One region of the Paenibacillus sp. PK3_47 genome, then DNA from elsewhere that is predicted to be linked to it. Evidence: predicted binding sites of a transcription regulator. Region 1 holds the regulator's gene; the other holds the start of a gene.
The links. Region 1 encodes LexA, which represses DNA repair genes until DNA is damaged. Its sites were predicted from a motif close to CGAACATATGTTCG; they were not measured.
Positions count from the first base shown of each region.

Region 2: a site for LexA is predicted at 1,778-1,791, ahead of C2I18_RS04360 (ImmA/IrrE family metallo-endopeptidase). Genes of this name have one in related genera too.

Region 1 covers NZ_CP026029.1:6,629,284-6,632,685, reverse strand. Annotated here, with positions in the region: gene C2I18_RS28810 (hypothetical protein) at 191-403, shown strand; gene C2I18_RS28805 (hypothetical protein) at 400-624, shown strand; gene C2I18_RS28800 (hypothetical protein) at 745-966, shown strand; gene C2I18_RS28795 (L,D-transpeptidase) at 1,064-1,402, opposite strand; gene lexA (transcriptional repressor LexA) at 1,532-2,158, opposite strand; gene C2I18_RS28785 (LysM peptidoglycan-binding domain-containing protein) at 2,355-2,768, shown strand; gene C2I18_RS28780 (DUF896 domain-containing protein) at 2,878-3,087, shown strand; gene C2I18_RS28775 (hypothetical protein) at 3,136-3,402, shown strand, end outside.
Region 2 covers NZ_CP026029.1:940,055-943,456, reverse strand. Annotated here, with positions in the region: gene C2I18_RS04380 (hypothetical protein) at 1-107, shown strand, start outside; gene C2I18_RS04375 (YjcZ family sporulation protein) at 244-378, shown strand; gene C2I18_RS04370 (hypothetical protein) at 524-784, opposite strand; gene C2I18_RS04365 (hypothetical protein) at 937-1,116, shown strand; gene C2I18_RS04360 (ImmA/IrrE family metallo-endopeptidase) at 1,217-1,768, opposite strand; gene C2I18_RS04355 (YjfB family protein) at 1,871-2,047, opposite strand; gene C2I18_RS29785 (YjcZ family sporulation protein) at 2,252-2,410, shown strand; gene C2I18_RS04345 (NucA/NucB deoxyribonuclease domain-containing protein) at 2,474-2,911, opposite strand; gene C2I18_RS04340 (cytidine deaminase) at 3,040-3,402, shown strand, end outside.

The DNA.
Region 1 (3,402 bases):
GTTTTTCACCTTTTTGTCGCTGACTTCGACCTTATCGATTGTCATCCTGGTCTGCTATTTTGCTGTCACATCGTTCTGATCGTATAGAAGAAAACGTCCTTTTTCCCTGGCGGGGAGAGGGCGTTTTCATTTACAGAATGTCCCATATCAGGTATATTGGGAGTACTGATGACAAAGGAGTGTATGTGAAATGTCGGTGTATCCCGGTGCTTTTTTTCTGAGTGGATTAGGTCTATTCTCTATACTGATATGGCTGGTTACGGCGGCGGCATGTGTATACGCTTTTATTCTGTTTGTGAAGCTGGCCCGCAGAGGAATTGTTGCTCTGGATTTGTACATACACGCCAAAAACCTTGAAATACGCAGTACCTACGAATCCGCAGGCAAGGGGGAGTTCCGGTGAAAGCTCCATACAAAGTGCTGGAAAGCGATGCAGATCTGTTCACTGCGGCCTTGGCCCAGGTAAAAGTTTATGTCGTGCAACTGGTCAACGGACGCCCGCATGTCATTGCTGACTATGCCGGGCCTGTGCAGAGATGGACGCCGGATGATGTGATGATTGCGGGGATGCTGTATCAGCGGGATGAATTTGAGTTTCGCGTGCGTCTGTCTATTACGAAGTAACAGTTCCTGTACATGTCTGTTCATAGTTAACTGTCACTATTAAATAGAAAACTGCCGGATCACACAGGCACAGAAGGTTGGCATTGCATCTCTTATACTATCAAAAGTAAAAGAGGTGTAATGATGACACAGACTGAACGTGCAAGAATACGCAGGGCGCTTAGAGCGCTGCAGGCACAGCGTGCGGTTTTGCTGGAAAGACTTGAGGAAATCAATGAGAACCTGCGCCGGATCCCGAATCCCAGCCGGGCCAGACGTGAACTGCTGGCAGCCAGAGCATCGATCAGAGAAGCATTGCGCTTAAACCGTGTCGCGAGCAGACTCTTGCGCAGTATCCTGTAACTGTAAAATGATATTTAAGTATGATGAGGCATCCTGCGGGATGCCTTTTTGCTTATTCCGGAATAAACAGCCCCGCGTCGGTACAATGAGGTTGGATTTATTCCCGAATCGTTACCCGTGTTCCAATAGGAATGATCGCAGCGAGGGCCACTACATCTTCATTGTACATCCGGATACAGCCCAGTGACACCATGTGCCCGATAGAGGCAGGGTTATTCGTTCCGTGAATGCCGTAATGCGGCTTGGACAATCCCATCCAGAAGGCGCCAAAAGGCCCGCCGGGGTTAGGCTGCTTATTGATAATGGTGTATTCGCCGACAGGGGAGGCAGTGAGGACCTTACCGATCCCGACCGGGAACCCCCGGGTAACCTTATCGTTATCCAGCAGATACAGCATTCGTTGGGACAGGTCGACAATAATCCGGTAATTAGGCATGGGGCAGCACTCCTTTGTTAACAGGATATGTGCCGGGAGTCTTTACGGTTCAGGAACTTTCAGGATATTGGCAAAATAAAAAGACCGCTTCGCCAGGGAGGCGGTGCAGTCTTCAGGGAGAGTTAATTTTTAGTGGATGTCACGGAAAAGTCCGATGACTCTGCCTAATATCGTTACGCGGTTAAGGCGGAGAGGTTCGTAGGCCGGATTCTCCGGCTGCAGCCGGATATGGTCACGTTCCTTGTAGAAGGTCTTGACAGTTGCTTCATCTTCTTCTGTCATGGCAACAACAATATCACCATTGTCAGCAGTCTGCTGCTGGCGGACGATGACATAATCGCCGTTCATGATGCCAGCTTCAACCATACTGTCTCCGAGGACAGAAAGCATAAATACCTTGTTATCCCCTACATAATGAGTAGGGAGCGGAAAATAGTCTTCAATATTCTCAGTTGCGGTAATCGGTAAACCGGCGGTGACTTTACCGACGACAGGGATCCGGGTAACTGTCTGAACGAACTGATGCACATTCTCGGAATCTTCCTGGCCTAGCAGCTCAATGGCACGCGGTTTGGTCGGGTCGCGGCGGATCAGGCCTTTCTTCTCCAGACGGTCCAGATGACCATGCACAGTGGAACTGGAGGCCAGGCCTACAGCTTCGCCGATTTCCCGGACGGAAGGAGGATATCCCTTGCTGCGGACTTCGTTACGTATAAATTCCAGGATCGCCAGCTGGCGACTCGAGATCTTTGACATCGGAATCAACCCCATATGATATGTTTGGGAAAATTATAACATAGAACTGCCGTTCGTACAAACATAAGTTCTAACTATCTGCATTTTTGGCAAAAACAAAACTGCGAACAGCTGTTCGAAAAAACTGTTGATCAAAACACATGTTCGTGTTATATTATTTTCGAAAGTAAGAACAAGTGTTTGGAGGCCGATAATTATGTTAAAATACAGTACATACCGCAGCATTTACGATGAACCCCGTCAGGTGCAGGCTGCCAGTAATCATTCCGCTTCAGCTTATATGAACGAAACTAAAGGTTCCGCTGTTGATAAGTTAACATCAATTATGAGAGTGCTTCGCCAGGTTAGCCTTGTTAAGCTTGTGCTGGTGCTCATGTTAGTAATTTCCGGCTTTACTGTTGTAGGCAATGTGTTCGCAGGTTCAACATCTTTGATTACCGAGAGCAAGCGGGTTGTAGTCGAGCGAGGAGATACACTGTGGAGTATTGCACTGGAGAACAAACCCTCCAATATGAAGACCGCAGTTTATATAGAAGGAATTAAACAAACCAGCGGTTTGAAAGATACCAGGATCAAGGCCGGGGATGTTCTGACTTTGCCTGTGTATTAATGCTTAGTGTCTGTTATACTTAATCTCTAAGAGCTTTCAGGGAGCAAACCTTGACAAGCTCTTTTTCTCATGGCAAAGTTAAAATGATATTTATAGGGAGGGAAAAGAATTGAATATTGATGAATTGGTCGCACGCATCAACGAATTGGCCCGTAAGCAGAAAAGTGACGGCCTGACTGAAGAGGAACTGGCAGAACGCGCCAAGCTCCGCGAAATCTATCTGGGCAACATCCGCCGCAACTTCCGCGCCCAGCTGGATACCATTGAGATTGTGGATGAAGACGGGAATGGACAAGGCAGCAAGGGACCGTTACAGTAACCTTTTGTCTTTTTCATAGATATTTCAGAATGACTAGGGGGAACTTAGATGGCCCGTTCTTGGGAAAGAATGGTTCAACGCAACACACAGCAGGTCAACAAGCAAAGAAAGAAGCAGGGGAAGGACTCCATTTATGCTGCTTCGTCTAAATCAGCTGCCAAGAGCACTGAGGTTTTTAAGGGCCGCAACATTGTATTTCCGGTAGTGCTAATGCTGCTTGGAATCATGTTCTGGGTGGTCGGTTCCATTGATGAGGTGCAGGGACAGGGCGTTCTGGCGAATTGGCTGGGGGTAGTGCTGTATTTTGCACTTGCG
Region 2 (3,402 bases), 1.1 Mb from region 1:
TCCGGGCCTGGAAGAACGAACGGATTCTTGCCGTGATTTCATTGGTGCTGGTGTTCGTCTTTGCGGCGGCGGCGGTTATAACCTACAATGCTCCTTCATGGTTCTAAGCTGCATACCGTTTTGTCCCCTTGCCGCCCGCAAGGGGTTTTTGCTTTCCCGCAGAACTCATTTCCATAATGCCCAAGCAGCGGCGGGTAATTGGCCATATTCTATGCTGTATTCAAAATTGAAGGAGGAATGGAAATGGGCGCTTGTGGTTACGGAGAAAATGTAGGTCCTGTTGGTGGAGTAGGATGTGGCGGTCTGGGTACATCTACTGCAGCAATTCTGGTATTGTTCATCCTGCTGGTCATCATCACTAAAGCATTCTGGGTGTAGGAACAAAACGTTACTTGCAATAATAAGCGGCGTTAGCCGAAGAGGCACAGCTTCAGCAAATCTTTAGCGGTGCTTCATATGACCCCAGTAATAGACCTTGGCCTTGCCGGACGCCGGCAGGGTCCTTTTTTGTGTCTGCTCCATGTTAAGGGCGGTCTGCTGCCGACCACAAATAACCAAATACAAAGATGTACAGCAGAAATCCGGCGACAACAATGGCAGAGAGGCATCTGATCAGCAGATTGAAGGTGCTTTTGTCAGTGAAAAAGCTTGTTATAAACGTTCCCGTGAATCCGGCCATAAAGGTATACAAGAGGGTCTTGTTCTGCTCCTGCATGGGATCCAAAGCAAAGACCGTCAAGACAAGCAGTGAGACAATGAATAATAGCCGTGAAAGAAACTTCATAAATCCACCTCAGCTTCATCCCTATTTATTCCTTATATTATAATAATTATAAAATAATTCCTATACCATACATACGAATCCTCCCTGATTTGAAACTTTCTGGATACCTGGACGTTGTAATCATAAGAGAGTCTCGAAAGGGGATTACAGCAATGTCCGATCACGACAAGATTCAGGAACTGGAGCGCCGGATTAATGAACTGGAATATAGGGAGAAGCATAAGCGTGACAATGATCCCTGGAGGAGCATCCGGGGCGTGATATGGGGAATTCTGATTGTGTTCTTCGTGTTGATTGCAATTGGCGTAGCGCAGTTCGTAAGTGCTGGTTAAAAGAGCTGAGGAGAACTGAAAAGAGTTAAGGAGAGCATATGATGATGTATCTGGACCCTGCCGGCTGCCGGCGGGGTCACTTTGTGATGTTATGCGTATCTTAGCGAATATGCCGGTGGAGGAGGCTTCTGTCCTCGTTCCTCTCCATTACGGCGATTAACTGGCCCTGGAACACACGCCGCTGAATCTGGTCAATCCGCTGCAGGGCGAGCTCACAAGGAACCTTGAAGACCTCTGCGATATACAGAATCGCATCCTCACGCAGTTCGGGAACCGGCAGGCTGGAGATCATGGAATAGGGCATGGCTGCATAGAGAATGAAACGCTCCGATTCATCCTGCTGAGCCTGTGTATAATGTTCCGGCATCAGCGTATGCTTGCCGGCATGGCGCAGCAGATGACAGAGCTCATGCAGGAATTCCAGCCGCTGCAGCTCGGGAGGCAGCCGGTTATCGATAAACATGCTGTACATCCCTGCAGAGGCTTCAATACTCTTGCTTCTTACGTCCAGATAGTGGACCCAGATATTCAGTCGTTCAGCTATGTACTCAATGGTTATCTGCGAAGGCTGAGAGACATTCAGCCGCTGATATAAATCTTCGGTCCATTTCTCCAGGGCGGTCATTTGATAGTAGGAGTGCAGCTTAATCACCTCATTATAGGATCGTATGTTCGCATTATTGGGTAAAAGAAAAGCCCAGAGGGCTTAAAGTGAACCGGAACGTTTGTTCTTATGTATGTAAGCATAAATCAATCAGACGCGAATATCAAGTGTTTTTCCCAGATTCGGGTGAGGACTTTGTCCGAGCATCTGAGCCATATTCTGACTCTGGATCTCAGCCGTATCCTTGGCAATATTAAAGACCTGCAGGCTTACTGCCTGCTGCAAGGATGCCTGACTCATGCCTATGGATAATGCCGCAATGTCCATATTTTGCACCTCCTTATAATTTTTTCGTTGTACACGCTTCGCTAAAACTTTCTTCTAATGCACCTCTGAAAGTTTTCTTTTCTATTATCGACTTCATGGGACCCGTTTGTTAGGTGAATGCATTTCTTTACCTTTTGGCCCATACGGTAGATTAGCCTTTGACATATTCTGTGCTGTAGTCACTATTCAGAGGAGGTTTTCATGATGGGTGCAGAATATGGTTGCGGTTGCGGTAATAATGTTGGCGGAGTGAATCAGGGTCCTCCGGTCGTTGCGCCTGTGGTTTGCCCTTGGACATCAACCAGTGCCATTCTGGTTCTGTTCATTCTGCTCGTGATCATCACGAAAGCCTGTATATTCTAACTTCTTTCCGGCAAAATGCTGCCCTGCTTCCGGATCAGTCCGGAGCGGGGCAGTCTCATTTTTTTATTCGAATATAAACTTCACCCGGGTCCCGTCCGGATACTCCTCCAGCTGATTGCCGACCCAGCTTCCGGCCCCGCGGTTGTCGCTTGGCGTTATATATTCTATATCTGCTCCGGCTCCGCCCTCCGCGCACATGGCCATCGGCCATTCATCACGGTCATAGCCTTTTTTGGTCGGAACACCCTTCAGGGATTCCTTGCGGTTGTCTTCCGCCTGCTCCCTGTCGATCGTACAGATTGCGGATTCTCCGCTCTGGATAGCCTCCTGAATGTGCTCCGCTGTCTCCGGGTAACGGTCCGATGGGAACACGAGCTGCACAACCTCAGAATCTTTTGCAGGCGGCTGATCAATTACTATGCCGTTCTCCTCGAATAAGTAAGCGGCCAGCGCGAGTAACACAATGATAATGAGGCTGGGGATGAGTTTCTTTCTTTTCACGGATGATCCTCCTGATGATAGTGTCTATGACTCTGGTAAACGGCTATGATGCATTAGCTTAATTAGTATAGCTTACATTTCACCTCCTTTAGTATACTAAGTTAGGTAAATAAAGGAGGATTCATCAGATGGACTATGAAATTTCAATAGAGGATGAGACGCTGGTAGCTGCCGCACAGGAAATTATCAGGAAGCGTTATGAGTGGGAAAGGCATCATGTCAGTGCTGCGCTGCGGACGAAGACGGGGGAGATTTTTACAGCGGTTCATCTGGAAGCCAGCCTGCCGCGGGTTACGGTCTGCGCGGAAGCTATGGTCATCGGCAAGGCGATCTCCGAAGGATATAAGGATTTTGATACCATTGTTGCGGTAAGGCACCCCGACCCGGACAGTGAAGACAGAGAGATTAAGATCGTCTCGCCCTGCGGGATGTGCCGCGAGCTGATTGCGGATTACGGCAGGGATTGTAAAGTGATTATTATGCAGGAGGAC